Linked DNA regions of Cecembia calidifontis. The protein of the gene in region 2 binds, or shares a complex with, the protein of the main gene of each other region. Links are inferred from orthologs where the notes say so. Each region holds a gene or a part of one and is shown on either strand. Other genes may lie near its edges. The genes, in order: rplA, BC751_RS07955 and rplL.

Region 1 (7,790 bases), 1.6 Mb from region 2 along the record:
TTTGATTCTGGATAGCCAAGGCAGTATATGTTTTTAGTGAAAATAAATAACCAAAAGCGACAATTTTCGCTTGAAATAGTGCAATTTTATACCTGAGCACAAACAGGAAAAGACCTGACTATTCAGTCAGGTCTGTTCGTATAACCATATCCTAAAGGAAGGATAGGTTATTCAAATTACTTAATTTCTACTTCAGCACCAGCTTCTTCAAGAGACTTCTTCAATGCGTCAGCCTCATCTTTAGCGATACCTTCTTTCACTGCTTTAGGAGCTCCATCAACTAGTTCTTTTGCTTCTTTCAAGCCAAGACCAGTCAATTCTTTAACAAGCTTCACAACAGCTAGTTTCTGAGCACCAGCAGATTTCAAAATTACGTCGAAAGAAGTTTTTTCTTCTTCAGCAGCAGCTTCACTAGCACCGGCTCCACCAGCAGCAGCTACCATTACGGCGCCAGCTGCAGCAGGCTCAATACCATACTGATCTTTAAGGATATCTGTCAATTCTTTAACTTCTTTTACAGTCAAGTTAACCAACTGTTCTGCAAGTTGTGTAAGATCTGCCATTTTATTTCTTATTTAATTTGTTTTTTGAATGATTTGATAAACTTATTTTTCTTCTCTGTCAGCAAGGGTCTTCAATACACCAGTGATGTTGTTTTGACCGCTTTGAAGAGCTGCCAGAAGGTTTTTAGCAGGGGACTGAAGCAATCCAAGTAGATCGCCAAGCAATTCCTGCTTAGATTTAAGCGTAGACAACATTTCAAGGTTCGCTTCACCAATGAAAACATCTGAATCGATGTAAGCACCTTTGAAAACCGGTCTATACTCTTTTTTACCTTGTTTTTTTCTGAAATCCAGCAATACTTTTGCTGGAAGGTTACCGATTTCTTTAGAGAAAATGATACCGGAGAATCCTTTCAAAGTTTTGTCTGCAAAACCTTTGTAGTCACCGTCAAGGGTCTCCAAAGCTTTCGCAATCAGGGTGTTTTTATACACTTTGTACTCTACACCTCTCTCGAAACATGTTCTTCTGAAAGCATTTACCTCAGCTACTGTGAATCCAGAAGCATCTGTGATATAGAAGTATGGATTTTCTTTGAACTTCTCGGTAAGACTTTCGATTATTTGTGCTTTTTCTTCTCTAGTCATGATTAAATACCTTGAATACTTCCTTTATCTACTTTCACTCCAGGAGACATTGTACTGGATAGGTGAATGCTCTTGAAATATGTACCTTTAGAAGAAGCAGGTTTCAACTTAGCGATAGTATTGATCAGTTCTTTTACGTTATCCTGAATTTGCTCAGGGGTAAAAGATACTTTACCAATACCTGCATGGATGATACCGAATTTATCAACTTTGAAGTCGATTTTACCGGCTTTCACCTCCTTAACTGCTTTACCTACTTCCAAAGTAACAGTTCCGGACTTAGGGTTTGGCATCAAACCTCTAGGACCCAAAACTCTACCTAGTCTACCAACTTTCGCCATTACATTAGGCATGGTGATGATCACATCGACATCTGTCCAACCGCCTTCAATTTTGGCAATATAATCGTCAAGACCCACATAGTCTGCACCAGCTTCCTTAGCTTCTTCTTCTTTGTCAGGTGTACAAAGTACCAATACCCTCACGTCCTTACCGGTACCATGAGGAAGTGCCACTACACCTCTCACCATTTGATCTGCTTTTCTAGGATCCACGCCCAAGCGTACATCGATGTCTACAGAAGCATCAAATTTTACATTGGTGATTTCTTTTACAATGGAAGAAGCTTCTTCTAGGGAGTACTGCTGGCTTGGGTCGTACTTAGAAAGAGCTTCTTTTTGCTTTTTTGTTAACTTAGCCATAGTATTTTGATTATTCCTCCCAAGGAGCTTTACCAGAAACAGTGATACCCATACTTCTTGCGGTACCTGCAATCATTTTCATGGCAGATTCCACTTTGAAAGCGTTCAAGTCAGGCATTTTAACCTGAGCAATCTCCCTTACCTGATCCCAGGTAACGGAACCTACTTTTTTCCTGTTAGGTTCTGCTGATCCACCTTTCACTTTCGCAGCTTCCAATAGCATGTTTGCAGCCGGAGGAGTTTTTACTACGAATTCGAAAGACTTATCAGAGAAAACAGTAATCAAAACAGGCAATACCTGTCCCATTTTATCTTGGGTACGGGCATTAAACTGCTTACAGAACTCCATAATGTTCAGACCCTTGGAACCAAGAGCTGGACCTACTGGAGGCGATGGGTTTGCCTGGCCACCTTTCACTTGTAATTTCACATAACCAGTGATTTCCTTAGCCATTTCTTAATCTTGTTTTTCTACTTGTATAAAGTTTAATTCAACAGGCGTATTCCGACCAAAGATCTTAACCATTACGTTCAGTTTCTTTTTGTCTTCAAACACCTCTTCTATTGTCCCCGAGAAACCACTAAAGGGACCGTCCATTACTTTTACGGTCTCTCCGACTATAAATGGCGTATCGAGTTTCTCCGCAAACTCATCAATCTCTTCAACACGACCTAAGATCCTGTTGACTTCAGACTGTCGTAATGGTTCAGGGGTTTTGGAAGCTCCCCCTTGGTTTGAACCTAAGAAACCGATCACACCCGGGATACTTGTAATTACGTGATTGGCCTCACCGTGGCTCAAATCCGCATTGACCAAAACATAGCCTGGGAAAAAATTTCTTTCCCTCACTCTTTTTTTGCCATTGCGCATTTCGTAAACCTTTTCGGATGGAATCAATACTTCAGGAATGTATTCCTGAAGCTTGGCCCTGACAATTTCATTGTCCAAGTAAGACTTGGTCTTCTTTTCTTGTCCAGCCACCACCCTAAGTACGTACCACTTATGTTCAGCCATCAGTAATTATAATTCGATTAGAACAGATCGTAAAACCACTTCATCAGATTCTCGAACCCAAGATCAATCACACCAATTACTAGTGCGAAGATCAGAGAAGCCACAATGACCAACACGGCACTGTTTTGTAAAAACGAATAAGAAGGCCAAGTAACCTTGTTCTTCATTTCGTCAATGGATTCGATGACAAAACTTTTAATATTCATGGTTCACTTCATTATTTGCACGGGCAGAGAGATTCGAACTCCCATCAACGGTTTTGGAGACCGCTATTCTGCCATTGAACTATGCCCGTAGAATATTTGGTTCCCAAAAGGAACGCAAAGGTAGCTAGATAAGGATTAAGAAACAAATGCGATCCCAAAAAAATCAGGATCGCATCTGGATTTATATGTATCTCAATGATTAGTCAAGAATTTCAGTTACCTGACCGGCACCTACTGTTCTACCACCCTCACGGATAGCGAAACGTAGACCTTTTTCCAAAGCAACTGCGTTCAACAAGGTCACTTCAATAGTTACGTTGTCACCTGGCATAACCATTTCCACATTCTCAGGAAGTTTGATTTCGCCAGTTACGTCAGTAGTTCTCAAATAGAACTGAGGACGGTACTTGTTGAAGAATGGAGTGTGACGTCCACCTTCTTCTTTAGACAATACGTAAACTTCAGCTTTGAAGTGTGCGTGAGGAGTTACAGAACCAGGCTTACAGATAATCATACCTCTTCTGATCTGAGACTTCTCGATACCTCTCAACAACAATCCAACGTTGTCACCAGCTTCACCTCTGTCAAGGATCTTACGGAACATTTCCACACCAGTAACAGTAGATTTCAAACCTTGAGCACCCATACCAATGATATCTACAGGATCACCAGAGTTGATGATACCTCTTTCGATTCTACCAGTAGCAACAGTACCACGTCCAGTGATAGAGAATACGTCTTCAACTGGCATCAAGAAATCTTTGTCGATCAAACGCTCAGGAAGCGGAATGTAGTTGTCAACAGCTTCCATCAATTTGATAACTGTTTCTTCCCACTTAGGCTCACCGTTAAGTGCACCAAGAGCAGAACCAGCAATCACTGGAATGTTGTCTCCATCAAACTCATAGAAAGAAAGCAGTTCTCTTACTTCCATTTCAACAAGTTCAAGAAGTTCAGGATCATCAACCATGTCCACTTTATTCAAGAACACTACAAGAGCAGGAACACCTACCTGACGGGCAAGAAGGATGTGCTCTCTAGTTTGTGGCATAGGTCCGTCAGTAGCAGCAACTACAAGGATAGCGCCGTCCATCTGAGCAGCACCTGTAACCATGTTCTTCACGTAGTCAGCGTGACCTGGACAGTCAACGTGGGCATAGTGTCTGTTAGCAGTTTGATACTCTACGTGAGAAGTGTTGATGGTGATACCTCTTTCTTTTTCTTCTGGAGCGTTGTCGATAGAAGAGAAATCTCTCATTTCAGAAAGACCTTGCTTAGCCAATACTGCAGTGATGGCAGCAGTCAAAGTAGTCTTTCCATGGTCTACGTGACCAATCGTACCGATATTTACGTGCGGTTTGGAACGGTCAAAGGTTGCTTTTGCCATGCGTGAAAATCCTCTGTTTTAGTTAAAGATATGATTTGTTTAAATTTTTCAAATGTTGAAGAGCCAACGACGGGATTTGAACCCGTGACCCCTTCCTTACCAAGGAAGTACTCTACCCCTGAGCTACGTCGGCTGATAACATTAATATGCTATAAAAAGCATAGAGCGGGAGACGAGGCTCGAACCCGCGACCTGCAGCTTGGAAGGCTGCCGCTCTACCAACTGAGCTACTCCCGCTTTTGAAACTCTATGTTATTGCCTTTTCAGACTTCATTCAAGTTTGTGGGGGAAACAGGATTCGAACCTGTGAAGACATAAGTCAACGGATTTACAGTCCGTCCCAGTTGGCCGCTTTGGTATTCCCCCAACTGATTTTTTGCCAAGAATTTGAAGCGCTAGCAGCTTTTAGTATTCTTAACGGATGGCAAAATTATACCCTTTTCGTAAACATTCAAAATTATGGTGAAAATTTTCATAGGATTTTTTTCAGGTCAGGTTTAATCCAATAAAAATCAAGGAATTAATTTTCATCCAGGTAGGATGACAGGAAAAACTCCATGTACCTTTTCGCCATTTCATCCTCTTCCTTCAGCCAAATTTGCCGGGCACTGTCCAATACGCCTGCCTCTTCGACAAAGGCAAAAAGCCCCATAAATGCTGCTATACGTACATAATTGGCCCTGTGACTTCCTGCCAACTTCAGGAGATTGGCAATCGCCAGCTCCGAACCCTCCCCGGGTAGCTTGGCGAAATAATCCCCATAATACCCCAAATAGTAGTACAAAGCCTGACCCCGGATCTGATCCAACTTTTCATGAAACCAGCCTCCCTTACCAGGGATTTCTTCTGCAATGAAATAATTGGCAAGGGCTACTACCATCCGGATGTTCTTTTCCTCCATGAACCTGGCCGCCACTTCTTCCCGGTTGATATTTTCTTCGGTCTCTAGATAGGCCCCCAAAGCTGCTCCCGCCACATAATAAGAAGGATGGTTCATCCACCTCAAAAACGAAGGGGAATACTTTTCCCCGTCTATCAGGGCAAGCAGTTCTATCGCTCCTAACCTAACGGTATTCTTTGGATCATTTTCTGCAATCTCAAACAACTTCTCCTCCAGATTATCAATGAAAAGCAGCCATTCCGGATGTAAGGAAATTTTCATGATGGCCAATTCCCTGATGGCCCAAAATCCGTCCTCCAACCCTTTGCCCATCAATTCAGCCACATCTTTGTCCTCAGCAAACATGCTGGCCAAACTGTCCAGTGCCTCATAGCGGGCAAGCCCTAAAACTGAGGTTCTGTATTGATTGATAAAATGCTGCTTCCCTCTGTAAGAAACCTTTTCTGCCAATATTTCAGCTGCTTCATCCACATAGAGCTCGGTTACCGGTGCACCATTATCTACAGCAAACTGCTGCCAGGCTTTATCCAAGACCAGTTCTTTCTCAAAGCGTTTCCCCTCATGGTACCAACTCACTTTAAATGGTATCCTATATAAAGGTGTATTGCTCAGGTCCTGACGCTGGGCAACGGTCAGGAGCAGGTTCTCGGGCTGGCTGTAATCTACTTCATATTCTAAAATAGGATGTCCCGACGCCAAAAACCATTGGTTGAAAAACCAATTCAAATCCATACCTGTCACTTCCTCAAATGCCAACCTGAGGTCATGCACTTCCACTGCCTTGAAGGCATGTTTGGTGAGGTAATGGTTCAAAGAAGCAAAAAAAGCGTCATCCCCCAGATGCCTTCTTAACATATGCAATATCCTTCCCCCTTTGGCATAAGAATGGCTGTCAAACATATCCTCCCCATTTTCGTGGTAAAACCGGATCAGGTCCACCTGCTTTTCTTTGGATTCATCCAAGTATTGCTCCATTTCTGATACATGATGCATGTCCGCATCATCCTTGCCGTTTTTGTACTCATACCAGAGGTATTCGGAGTAATTGGCAAAAGCTTCATTCAAGGTGAGGTTGGCCCAAGATTCATTGGTAACCAAATTGCCAAACCACTGATGAAAGAGCTCATGGGCAATGATACCGTCCCATTCTGAATCAATTGCCTCCCGCTCATTGAGGTTAAGCTCTTCCATAAAAACCGAAATGGTGGTATTTTCCATAGCACCCGATACGAAGTCCCGCACCACCACCTGGTCATAGCGCTGCCAGGGATACTTAACTCCCAATATCTCGGAGAAAAAACCGATCATTTCCGGAGTATTTCCAAAAACTTTTTTTGCCCCGCTCTCAAATTCCTTTTCAACATAATAATTGACCTGCATGCCCTCCCAGCTATCTTTCACCTCCACAAAATCTCCTACTATAACCGCTGCCAGATAAGGCGCATGGGGGAGGTCCATTACCCAATGATCTGTTCTCGTGCCATCTCCATTCGCTTTACTTGATTTCAAAAGGCCATTGCTCAAGGTTCGGTACTTGGCATCTACCGTCAACCTTAATTCCTGTGTCACCCTTTCGTTGGGTGAGTCAATTGTGGGGAACCATTTGGAATTGTGTTCTGTCTCTCCCTGGGTCCAAATTTGGGTAGGTTTATTTTTTTCCTCACCTCTTGCATTGATAAAATAGAGGCCCTTGGTATCCGTGATGGCTTTGCTTCCACCTCCGGCATTTTCATTGGGATGGGCAGTGTATTTTATTTTCACCTTGATTGTATCCTTCCTGGTGAGGGTTGTGGGAAGATAAAGGGTAAGCTGTCTTCCATTGTAGCTAAAATTCAGTGCCTCCTCCTCTTTCTTTCCCATCATCCAGACATTGTGGACTTCAAAATCTTTGGCATCCAATACCAGTTCGTTTTGCGGAAAAAAATAAGGTTTCAAGGAGAGTTCCGCCTGCCCATGGACCAATTCCTTTTCATAATCAAAAGACAGGTCCAACGCGGTATGCAAGAGGTCAAAATCTCTTCTTCTGGTTTCCTGATAGGCTGAAATCTTATTTTCCAGCCCCCTGATCAAGTCCTGCTTTTTATTGCTTTCTTCAAGTAAATCCGCAGCAGCGAGCTCCTGTGGGGGGATTTCATTATTTACCAATGTGTTTTTGGTACTTTGACAGGACCAAAAAACAAACCATAAAAGGAGCAAACTCAGTTTTGGCTTCCAGATTCTCATGAAAATGGTTTTTAAAGATTTATCGTATATCTTAGCGCAAAATAATAGAAATGTATTCAGTAAGCATTAAAAATTCAGTCTTTGAGGTAGAAAAGTCCAAGGATCAGTATTTGGTAAACGGAAAAATCCTGGATTGGAGCATCTCAAAAGTCAGGGATAGACACTATCACGTTCTTCAAAACGGGAAGTCGTTTAATCTTGAAGTGGTG
Region 2 (7,874 bases):
TCACGCTCTGTAAACGCAATGATTTCAAAACCATCCGGCAACCTGGACTGCATGTCTTTGGCACTATGAACAGCGATATCGATTCCTCCGGAAGCCAACTGTTCTTCCAACTCCTCAGTAAATACCCCTTTGCTTCCTATTTTTGCAATGGATACGTCCAGTATCTTATCTCCCTTGGTTTCTATGATCACTATCTCTGCATCCAAACCTTTGGCTTTCAGCAAATCAGCTACATAATAGGCTTGCCAGAGGGCCAGTTTGCTGCCTCTAGTGCCTATCCGGATTGCTCTCTTCATTTTTGCTTTTCTTTTTTCTGATCTTCTTTTCGACCGATTCCTCTATAAATTTCACTATCTCCCCTGCAATATTGACTCCGGTAGCTTTTTCTATTCCTTCTAATCCCGGACTACTGTTCACTTCCAAAATCAAAGGTCCTCTATCGGATTGCAACAAATCCACTCCCGCAATATCTAATCCCAATGCCTTGGCTGCCCCAAGAGCGGCTGCTTTTTCAGCTTTAGACAACTTGATCACAGTGGCTTTACCTCCACGGTGCAGGTTGGATCTGAACTCCCCTTCAGCGCCCTGTCTTTTCATAGCCCCTACCACTTTCCCGTTGACAACAAAAGCCCTGATATCTGCCCCCTTGGCCTCCTTTATAAATTCCTGAACAATGATCCTTGCCTTGAGTCCATGAAATGCCTCAATCACCGACTGACCGGCCTTTTTGGTCTCAGCCAAGACAACCCCCAAACCTTGTGTACCTTCCAGTAATTTGATTATCAGAGGAGCTCCTCCCACCCTTTCGATAAGGGCTTTCTCCCCGCCTTTGGAAAAATTTGTAAAAGCGGTCTTGGGCATACCCAAACCGGCTTTGGATAAAATCTGAAGACTTCTGAGTTTGTCCCGGCTCCTGACAATTGCCTGGGACTCCACAGCGGAAAAAACGCCCATCAACTCAAATTGACGGACAACGGCCGTACCATAAAAAGTTACAGATGCACCAATCCTAGGTATAATAGCGTCTACCTTAGATAACTTCTCTCCTTTGTAAATTATCGATGGACCTTCCTGCTCAATGATCAGGTCACAGATGGAATGATCCACTACAAGCGCTTCGTGACCTGCATCTTTGATGGCTTCAACCAGCCTCCTGGTAGAATATAGATGGGGATTCCGGGATAGAACCGCGATTCTCATTTCTTTGATTTTTTTGACAAATTAACTTGCTGAACATCCACTAAAAACCTCCCACTCAACATTTTCCTGCCCAATAAAATCGGGTTTTTCATTTTCGACCTGTCCGTGAGTGTAAATTCTGATTCAAATTCTTCCCCAAACATAAGGACTTTCGTAGTCACTTTGTAGCGGACTTCTTCCTGGCCAAAGGAATTCCTTACCTTTTTTTGGGTAAAATTCCGGGTATGCAACAGTTTATCTTTGAATTTTTTGTGGGAAGGATCAAGGACCTTGAAGTAAAGTACCTTTTTTCCTTCTTCATTTCTTTCTTCACAATAAGTACAATGGATAGAGGAGGTATAAGCGCCTGTATCAATTTTGGCAACCACATTTTTCAAATCCCATTCCGGAATGGAAATCCTTTCTCTTCTGCCAATTACTTTTTTCATGATCAAGCAGTCTGAAGTGGTTTCATGGCCCGGGTGATTTTAAAACTTAAATCCGTAAACAAAACCCTGGCGTTGGCATTTCTCTCCAAATGGTAATGGGCCTGGTTCAGCAGTTCATAAACCCTCATAAGCTTCTCTTCGTCCATGACATGCACGCCAAGCTTATGGATAAAATCCCTGTCCTTTTCGACACTGCGCATCAAATCAGGAAGTTGGGATTTGTCCAGCATCACTTCTCTAATTACATTTATCCCGCTTAAAAGCAGGGATTTTTGTGCTTCTTTGTCCTTGCTGCTGAATTTCTCCACAAATGAAAGGATGTCATTCACCTGCAAGGAATAACAGGCCCTAAACCAATCCCGGATCATGGTGGTATTCTCATCCTCCACCTGGTCAATCATCCTGTAAGCTTCTCTTAGATTCCCATCGGCCAAAGGAGCAATCTGCGCAGCAACTTCTCTAGAACAAAAACCCTCATTTACCAAGTGGCTCATGATCTCTTCATCGGTAAAGGCCCTTACCATGATTTTTTGGGTCCTTGACAGGATGGTGGTCAACAGTTGCTCGGGATGTGAAGTCACCAAGAAAAACATGGTTTTCTCGGGTGGTTCCTCCAAAATTTTAAGGAGGGCATTGGCAGCGTTGACGTGCATATATTCCGGTGACCAGATCAGCATGATTTTATATCCCCCCTCAAAGGATTTGAGAGAGAGTGTTTTGATGATCTGTCGCGCTGCGCCTTTTGAAATGTTAAGCTGCTTTTTTTCAAAATCATTCTGATAGATCCAGTCTGAAACATTGCCATAAGGGTTATTGATCGCAAAATTTCTAAAGGCCCCCACAAAATCCACTTTCTTCTTATCCTCGTCCTCTTCTTTTGCATCCCCTGTTCCCGGCATTGGAAAAGCAAAGTTCATGTCCGGATGAACCAACTTGCTCATTTTTTGGCAAGAAGGACAAACACCACAGGCATCCTCTTCTTTAGGATTTTCGCAATGGAGATAAGTAGCTAGGGCCAATGCCATTTTGAGGTTAGCCGATCCTTCTGGTCCGTGAAACAGGAGTGCATGCGCCAAATGGTTATTCCGAACAGCCAGAATAATTTTTTGTTTTACTTCTTCAAGTCCCGGTATGGAGGAAAATAACATAGTCTATCAAGCCTCTTTGTCCCAAATTCGGTAATGCCTGGTCAATTCAAAAACCTTTTGGATAATTTCTTTTTCAACTTCATTGAATTCCATTCCCCTGCGCTTCATTACAGCTATGGCTGTTTCTTCAAACTTTTTCAATTGGAAAGTACTGAATCCCGCAGCACCTCCCCACGCAAATGAGGGGATAAAATTCCTTGGGAAACCATCCCCAAAAATATTGGCTCCTACCCCGACCACAGTTCCTGTATTGAACATGGTATTGATCCCGCATTTGGAATGGTCACCCATCATCAGGCCACAGAACTGCAAGCCTGTGTTGGTAAATCCTCCTTTGGTGTAATCCCAGATTTTGACCTGGGCGTAATTATTTTTCAGATTGGAATTATTGGAATCTGCCCCCATATTACACCACTCCCCTAATACAGCATTTCCCAAAAACCCTTCATGCCCTTTGTTGCTGTATCCAAAAATGACAGCATTTGACACTTCCCCGCCAACTTTGCAATGAGGACCAATGGTGGTATCGCCCCGCATCTTAGCCCCCATGTTGACAGTGGAACCTTCACAAAGGGCAAAAGGCCCCCGGATAAGTGATCCCTCCTGAACTTCAGTGTTTTTCCCGATATAAATAGGCCCTCCTTCTGCATTCAGAACGGCAGCTTTGATTTTGGCCCCTTCCTCAATAAAAATATCGGACTCATTATATAAAATGGTATGCGGGTCAGGACACTTTTGGGAAGTCCTGCCTGCGGTGAGCAGCTTATAATCTGCACGGATTTGCTCTCCATTGAACTGGAAAATATGCCAGCTTTTCTGTATGACTACCAACTCATCCTTAAATTCTATCTGGGGTAAGTTTTTAGTTTTATCGGGCTGAAAAACAGCCGGTTGATCAGCATGCACAGCCAGCAAAATGTTTTGACCATAATAAAGTGCTTCTCCGGGATTCAAGGCCTGAATGGACGCCCAAAGTTTTGGGTTGGGGCAAACAGCCCCATTGACCATGAGTGCCGGCCCTTCATTTTTTGGGAATTTGACTGATAAGTAGTCCTGTGTCAGATAGCCTGGTTTGATACCACTGTATCTCTCCCATTTTTCGGAGATTTTAAGAATCCCTATCCTGATGTCGGCCACCGGCCTGGTAAAAGTAAAAGGCAGCAAAGCACCCCGTATGGCGGGGTCATCGAATAAAATCAGATTGTCCATGTCACAAAAATAAAAATTCCAACGGAAAAACTCGATGATTTGGGCTGTTTAGGCGCTTAAGATCTGATTATAGAAATCCTTTCCCCTTCCAACAACAAAAAACAACTCCAAAATAAGTATGAGGTCTATGAGGAAAGAGGCGTGCTAGAATACTGGATCATCCATCCTTATGAAAAAACATTGCTGGTTTATACCCTTACCGACAGGAAATATGTTCCCTCCAAACTTTTCACTTTCGGGGACCGAGTATCCACCCAGTGTATTGAGGGTTTTGTGCTGGATTTGGATGAGTTGTTTGAGGGATTGCAATAAAAAAATCTCCCGGCTTTTTACCGAGAGATTTATACTGATATCGTTTGAAGAAATAAAAATTATTTCTTAGCGTATCTTCTGTTGAATTTCTCAACCCTACCAGCAGTATCCAAGATCATCTTCTTACCGGTGTAGAAAGGGTGAGAGTTAGATGAAACTTCAATCTTATATACAGGATACTCCTTACCGTCTTCCCATACGATAGTCTCGTTAGTCTCGATAGTAGACTTGGTCAAGAACTTATACTCACTGGAGGTATCGTAAAATACGACGTCTCTGTAGTTAGGATGAATGTCTTTTTTCATTGTATTACTATTTATCTTTGATCGCTTTTTCCAAATGAGGCACAAAGTTATTTCTTTTTTGAAATGATTCCAAAATTCTCCAAAAATTATTTGGATTGAAAGGTTTCCATTCCACCCAAATTCCCGAATGATGGCAAAATTTGGTTTTGAATCGTCTCAACCCTTTCAAAAAAAAGCCAATCACCTCCATACAATTTAAACCACATATTTAATAACTTACAAATTCATCCCCGAAATTAAATTTCATCAAAGCCTGCCTCGTATGATTTCTGGCAGCTCTTCTGACTATGCCCCCGGAAATACTTAAGCCAATATTGGCCATGGTCAAGGGAAGCAAGATATTACTGGGCGTAGAAGACTGAATTTGGGGAGTCAGGATATACCCAACAAAAACCACAGTCGAAGCCAAGCCTACAATTCCCAGCGCCGAACTCCAGTTTTGGTTTCTTTGGGATTTTCGCATATACTCGGCAAACTCTGGAAATTCCAACATGTACTGATTGAGGCGGCTTTTGGTCAAAAGATTCGGCCCATCATAAATGTCGATTTTTTCACCAAGGTGATTATTACGAAAATCCATACTCAAGTAAGGCTTCGTAATATCATCTTGCCTGATCAGGTAATTGTGCTTGTTTAACAAGGTATTGATTCTTCTGACGCCATCCCTGTTCATTGGCCTACCTGCTCCCGCACCTATTCCGCCTATTGTAGTGGCTATAATCCAATTTCTGACAATTTGATTGTTTAAATTATCCCTGTTGGCAATAGCGTATCCCAAAGCCCCCCAAACTACCACTTGTCCTCCCAATAATAATCCTGTTCCCGTCATGGCTTTGGTGTGGTTTTTCATAAAGTCGTTGGCATCCCCGGGCATAATTTCCATGTAGGCCCGGACCTCTGAGGCCTTTATCTTATCACCACCAACAAAATAAACCGGGTTGCCAAGGAAATTTTCCTTAAGGCTTATTACTGGATAATCGGCATATCGATTTTCAGAAAAGAAATTGGCCGCTTGGCCAAACACCTGACCAGGTTGAATGAAAACAAAGAACAAGAACGTAAGGACAAAAATTCTGAAAGGAATTTTCATGTGTCTGCAAATTGAGAGAAACTAAATTCCTAAAATCCGCAGGATTTTAGTTTGGAGATTTGAATCTGCTTGTTTGTGTTCATTTTTGGTCTAGTTCGGGAATTTCTTCCCTTTGATTGAAGAGTGTTCATAGTTTTGAGACAATGGATTTTAGGTTTGAGGATAAAATGGACGGTTTTTTTCCTCAATTTTAATGGAAAAGGCATACCTCTTCCCTGTAAATCTTTATTTTTTGAGCTCCTGAGGGGTTTTTATCTGAATTTAGTTCAAAATCGGCTTGTAATCCTTACTCGTGAACAGTTTGAGCACTTCTCTTCTTCCCGTTCTTATCCACTTGGCTGAAACAGTGATAAATCTGAAGATAAACTTCTTGAGCCTGTCGGTAGGCTTAAGCCAATCAACTTTTCTGGAATACTCTCCAATGATATAGGTGTAAAAATTGGCATACATAGCCGTCATAAGCATAAAGGAGGTATTCTCTGCAAGGAACGAACAGGGCAACTTAGACCAGCCAAAGTCATTGTTGAGTACATCAAACAAGCGTTCGCTTGCACCCCGGGCGTTATAAAACCTTACAACAGCTTCATTGGACGATGTATGTTCATTGGTCAGAATAGCCCTGTAAGTAAATGCATCTCCACTAAACACATCTGCCTGCCCGTCTTTACGCCTGATTCTGGTAATGACCAGCCTGTAAGACCTGTCTTTACCGAAAGGTTTGTAGTCGGATAGGTCAGTAACTTCCATTTCCTGTACACCCAAACGTATTTTCTGCCACTTCTCAGGGGCTATACTTCCAAGGATATTATCCAGTTTGGCACATCTGTTTGCCCGTATATAAAAGCTTTCGGTATGTGCTTCCAGTGTGCGGAGAACTTCTTCCTGATAGGATGCTGAATCGGCTCTGAACCTTCCGATACGGATATTTTCATTGGTAAGCTGCCCAAACATGCGTGTAAGTGTATCAGCCTGCAAATATTTGGCCTGACTGTTGCCATTTCTGCCCTCTACGTACACAGGAATGGCCTGTGAAAATTCAGGATGTGCTATGGAAGCTACACCTGGCTGATATCCATAGACGTGTTTATATGTCTTTTTTGAATCGTACTTTTCAGTTGGAATGACGGTGTTGTCATAATCGAGGTCGTAAGCAACACCTGACTTGAGTAATCCGGTCTTACAAGCTGATTTTAACAACAAGCTGTTGAGTTTTCCATTGATATTAAATTCATGGCTTACTCCACTGGACGGATTTATAAAGAGTTCTGTATCAACAGCAAGCTCTTTGATACCTCTCAGAATTGTATCGGCACTGCATACTGAAAATGAAGGGACCTGTTCAAGTGCGTCTCTCAAGTGAACATTGATATCTTCAGTACAGTCGCCACCATTAAAGAAAATAGCCATATGATTGGCGAAAATGTCACTGTATGAAAACCCTCCCCTTAAGGCTCTAACCCCCAATTGATTATCAATGAGTTCTGGGAGACCAGAATTTTTGAAAGAGTTAAAAACAAAATTAAAACCTCCGAAAGGTGTGATTTTTTCTGTCGAATTCGTAATTTTCATACCGCTTATCTAGTTTGAGTGGTATCATCTAAATAAGTGAAAAAAAACGAGCCGGAAAAGCCTGAATTGAATAAATTCAGCCACTTTTTCGGCTTTTTTTAAATCCGCCCTGCGGATTTAAGGAAATTAATATTTTAAACGAATATTGTAATACATTGGATCAAAAAAATTAACCCTTCGAAGTAGTTGCAGCAGAATTTTTACCTAAAAAGAGAGCGGGTTGCTGCCCTATCTGTGAAAGGTTTACACGGGATTTAGAAGAGACTTTTTAGTAGACTAGGGAAACTTATCCCCTGCCTCCAATTGACATTGTTAAAAGATGATAATTACTTGTTCATAACGCAAAAATAATTCAGAGAATGCATAGGTATGTCGGAATTTTGATTTTACTTTGTATTTCAAAGTACTTTTAAAATGAAAAATCCCCAGCAAGATCTAGCAGAAATCAAATCCATGATGGAGCGGAGCACCCGTTTTCTATCCTTGAGTGGCTTATCAGGAATATTGGCCGGAATTTATGCCATTTCCGGAGCCTATCTGGCCTATTCTTGGCTATATTCTCCCAATGTCCCTTGGGGATTGGAATCCAGTGTCCAGATCGATAGCCCGCTTT
Region 3 (2,915 bases), 1.6 Mb from region 2 along the record:
CCCTAGAAGAAGCTTCTTCCATTGTAAAAGAAATCACCAATGTAAAATTTGATGCTTCTGTAGACATCGATGTACGCTTGGGCGTGGATCCTAGAAAAGCAGATCAAATGGTGAGAGGTGTAGTGGCACTTCCTCATGGTACCGGTAAGGACGTGAGGGTATTGGTACTTTGTACACCTGACAAAGAAGAAGAAGCTAAGGAAGCTGGTGCAGACTATGTGGGTCTTGACGATTATATTGCCAAAATTGAAGGCGGTTGGACAGATGTCGATGTGATCATCACCATGCCTAATGTAATGGCGAAAGTTGGTAGACTAGGTAGAGTTTTGGGTCCTAGAGGTTTGATGCCAAACCCTAAGTCCGGAACTGTTACTTTGGAAGTAGGTAAAGCAGTTAAGGAGGTGAAAGCCGGTAAAATCGACTTCAAAGTTGATAAATTCGGTATCATCCATGCAGGTATTGGTAAAGTATCTTTTACCCCTGAGCAAATTCAGGATAACGTAAAAGAACTGATCAATACTATCGCTAAGTTGAAACCTGCTTCTTCTAAAGGTACATATTTCAAGAGCATTCACCTATCCAGTACAATGTCTCCTGGAGTGAAAGTAGATAAAGGAAGTATTCAAGGTATTTAATCATGACTAGAGAAGAAAAAGCACAAATAATCGAAAGTCTTACCGAGAAGTTCAAAGAAAATCCATACTTCTATATCACAGATGCTTCTGGATTCACAGTAGCTGAGGTAAATGCTTTCAGAAGAACATGTTTCGAGAGAGGTGTAGAGTACAAAGTGTATAAAAACACCCTGATTGCGAAAGCTTTGGAGACCCTTGACGGTGACTACAAAGGTTTTGCAGACAAAACTTTGAAAGGATTCTCCGGTATCATTTTCTCTAAAGAAATCGGTAACCTTCCAGCAAAAGTATTGCTGGATTTCAGAAAAAAACAAGGTAAAAAAGAGTATAGACCGGTTTTCAAAGGTGCTTACATCGATTCAGATGTTTTCATTGGTGAAGCGAACCTTGAAATGTTGTCTACGCTTAAATCTAAGCAGGAATTGCTTGGCGATCTACTTGGATTGCTTCAGTCCCCTGCTAAAAACCTTCTGGCAGCTCTTCAAAGCGGTCAAAACAACATCACTGGTGTATTGAAGACCCTTGCTGACAGAGAAGAAAAATAAGTTTATCAAATCATTCAAAAAACAAATTAAATAAGAAATAAAATGGCAGATCTTACACAACTTGCAGAACAGTTGGTTAACTTGACTGTAAAAGAAGTTAAAGAATTGACAGATATCCTTAAAGATCAGTATGGTATTGAGCCTGCTGCAGCTGGCGCCGTAATGGTAGCTGCTGCTGGTGGAGCCGGTGCTAGTGAAGCTGCTGCTGAAGAAGAAAAAACTTCTTTCGACGTAATTTTGAAATCTGCTGGTGCTCAGAAACTAGCTGTTGTGAAGCTTGTTAAAGAATTGACTGGTCTTGGCTTGAAAGAAGCAAAAGAACTAGTTGATGGAGCTCCTAAAGCAGTGAAAGAAGGTATCGCTAAAGATGAGGCTGACGCATTGAAGAAGTCTCTTGAAGAAGCTGGTGCTGAAGTAGAAATTAAGTAATTTGAATAACCTATCCTTCCTTTAGGATATGGTTATACGAACAGACCTGACTGAATAGTCAGGTCTTTTCCTGTTTGTGCTCAGGTATAAAATTGCACTATTTCAAGCGAAAATTGTCGCTTTTGGTTATTTATTTTCACTAAAAACATATACTGCCTTGGCTATCCAGAATCAAACCGTAAGGAAAAGTTTCTCATCAATAAAGGTAGTCAAAGACTATCCGGATTTCTTAGATATCCAATTACAATCTTTTAAAGACTTTTTTCAGTTGGACACTCCTGCTGAAAAAAGAAGACAGGATGGTCTTTTCAAGGTGTTTTCTGAAAACTTCCCTATTTCTGACTCCAGGGAAAATTTCACCCTTGAATTTATTGACTATACAGTAGATCCTCCAAAATACAGCGTAGAAGAATGTATTGACAGGGGATTGACTTATTCGGTGCCGCTAAAAGCAAAGCTAAGATTGCTTTGTCATGATGAGGACAATGAGGATTTTGAAACCATCGAACAGGAGGTATTCTTAGGAAACCTTCCTTACATGACGGAAAAAGGCTCCTTTGTCATCAATGGTGCTGAAAGGGTAATCGTTTCCCAACTTCACAGATCTCCTGGTGTTTTCTTTGCCCAAAGTAAACACACCAACGGTACCAAGTTATATTCTGCCAGAATTATTCCTTTCAAAGGTAGCTGGATAGAATTTGCTACTGACATCAACAATGTCATGTATGCTTACATTGACCGTAAGAAGAAGTTTCCGGTTACTACCCTGTTGAGAGCTATAGGATTTGGTTCTGATAAAGAAATCCTGGACCTATTCGGGCTTTCAGAAGAAATTGAGGCAACCAAAAACAACCTCAAAAAAGTATCCGGAAGAAGGCTTGCTGCCCGTGTATTAAGAACCTGGGTGGAAGATTTCGTGGATGAGGATACCGGAGAGGTGGTTTCTATTGATAGAAATGAAGTTTTGTTGGAAAGGGATTCCGTTCTGACAGATGAAGATATTGAATTGATCCTTGATTCAGGCACTAAATCCATCATTCTCCATAGAGAAGATGTGAATGTGGCTGATTTCTCTATTATTTATAATACCCTGCAAAAAGATAACTCCAACTCTGAAAAAGAAGCTGTGGAGGTAATCTATCGTCAGTTGAGAAATACTGAGGCTCCCGATGAGGCTACTGCCCGTGAGGTGATCCATGGCCTATTCTTCTCTGATAAGCGTTACGATCTGGGTGAAGTAGGTAGATATAGGATCAATAAAAAATTGGGTCTTGATATAGATCCTCAAAAAATCGTTTTGACTACT

Evidence for each region.
Region 1: BC751_RS07955 (region 2) and rplA share a complex: the UniProt entries of both Escherichia coli proteins name them as parts of the 50S ribosomal subunit. The link is inferred for Cecembia calidifontis from one-to-one orthologs.
Region 3: BC751_RS07955 (region 2) and rplL share a complex: the UniProt entries of both Escherichia coli proteins name them as parts of the 50S ribosomal subunit. The link is inferred for Cecembia calidifontis from one-to-one orthologs.

What each region holds. Positions count from the first base shown.
Region 1 is NZ_SGXG01000001.1:174,936-182,725, forward strand. What follows is about bases 1-2,769. They hold rplA (50S ribosomal protein L1), read right to left. Parts: upstream 1,850-2,769; coding sequence 1,151-1,849; downstream 1-1,150. Other genes in these bases: rpoB (DNA-directed RNA polymerase subunit beta), read right to left, coding at 1-19; rplL (50S ribosomal protein L7/L12), read right to left, coding at 177-563; rplJ (50S ribosomal protein L10), read right to left, coding at 606-1,148; rplK (50S ribosomal protein L11), read right to left, coding at 1,860-2,303; nusG (transcription termination/antitermination protein NusG), read right to left, coding at 2,307-2,769. In the rest of the region: more of nusG, read right to left, coding at 2,770-2,864; preprotein translocase subunit SecE, read right to left, coding at 2,882-3,070; tuf (elongation factor Tu), read right to left, coding at 3,270-4,457; BC751_RS00815 (M1 family metallopeptidase), read right to left, coding at 4,978-7,581; BC751_RS00820 (acyl-CoA carboxylase biotin carboxyl carrier protein subunit), read left to right, coding at 7,632-7,790. UniProt on the Escherichia coli protein: One of the primary rRNA binding proteins, it binds very close to the 3'-end of the 23S rRNA. Forms part of the L1 stalk. It is often not seen in high-resolution crystal structures, but can be seen in cryo_EM and 3D reconstruction models.
Region 2 is NZ_SGXG01000001.1:1,820,418-1,828,291, reverse strand. What follows is about bases 2,980-5,832. They hold BC751_RS07955 (type B 50S ribosomal protein L31), read right to left. Parts: upstream 4,603-5,832; coding sequence 4,357-4,602; downstream 2,980-4,356. Other genes in these bases: BC751_RS07950 (hypothetical protein), read right to left, coding at 4,811-5,692; BC751_RS07965 (GlmU family protein), read right to left, coding at 2,980-3,985. Also shown: hemC (hydroxymethylbilane synthase), read right to left, coding at 1-296; rimK (30S ribosomal protein S6--L-glutamate ligase), read right to left, coding at 268-1,200; BC751_RS07975 (ATP-dependent zinc protease family protein), read right to left, coding at 1,197-1,628; BC751_RS07970 (DNA polymerase III subunit), read right to left, coding at 1,631-2,776; more of BC751_RS07965, read right to left, coding at 2,783-2,979; BC751_RS07945 (IS1380 family transposase), read right to left, coding at 5,954-7,261; BC751_RS07940 (hypothetical protein), read left to right, coding at 7,676-7,874.
Region 3 is NZ_SGXG01000001.1:173,806-176,720, reverse strand. It holds rplL (50S ribosomal protein L7/L12), read left to right. Parts: upstream 1-1,222; coding sequence 1,223-1,609; downstream 1,610-2,915. Other genes in the region: rpoB (DNA-directed RNA polymerase subunit beta), read left to right, coding at 1,767-2,915; rplJ (50S ribosomal protein L10), read left to right, coding at 638-1,180; rplA (50S ribosomal protein L1), read left to right, coding at 1-635. UniProt on the Escherichia coli protein: The binding site for several of the GTPase factors involved in protein synthesis (IF-2, EF-Tu, EF-G and RF3). Is thus essential for accurate translation.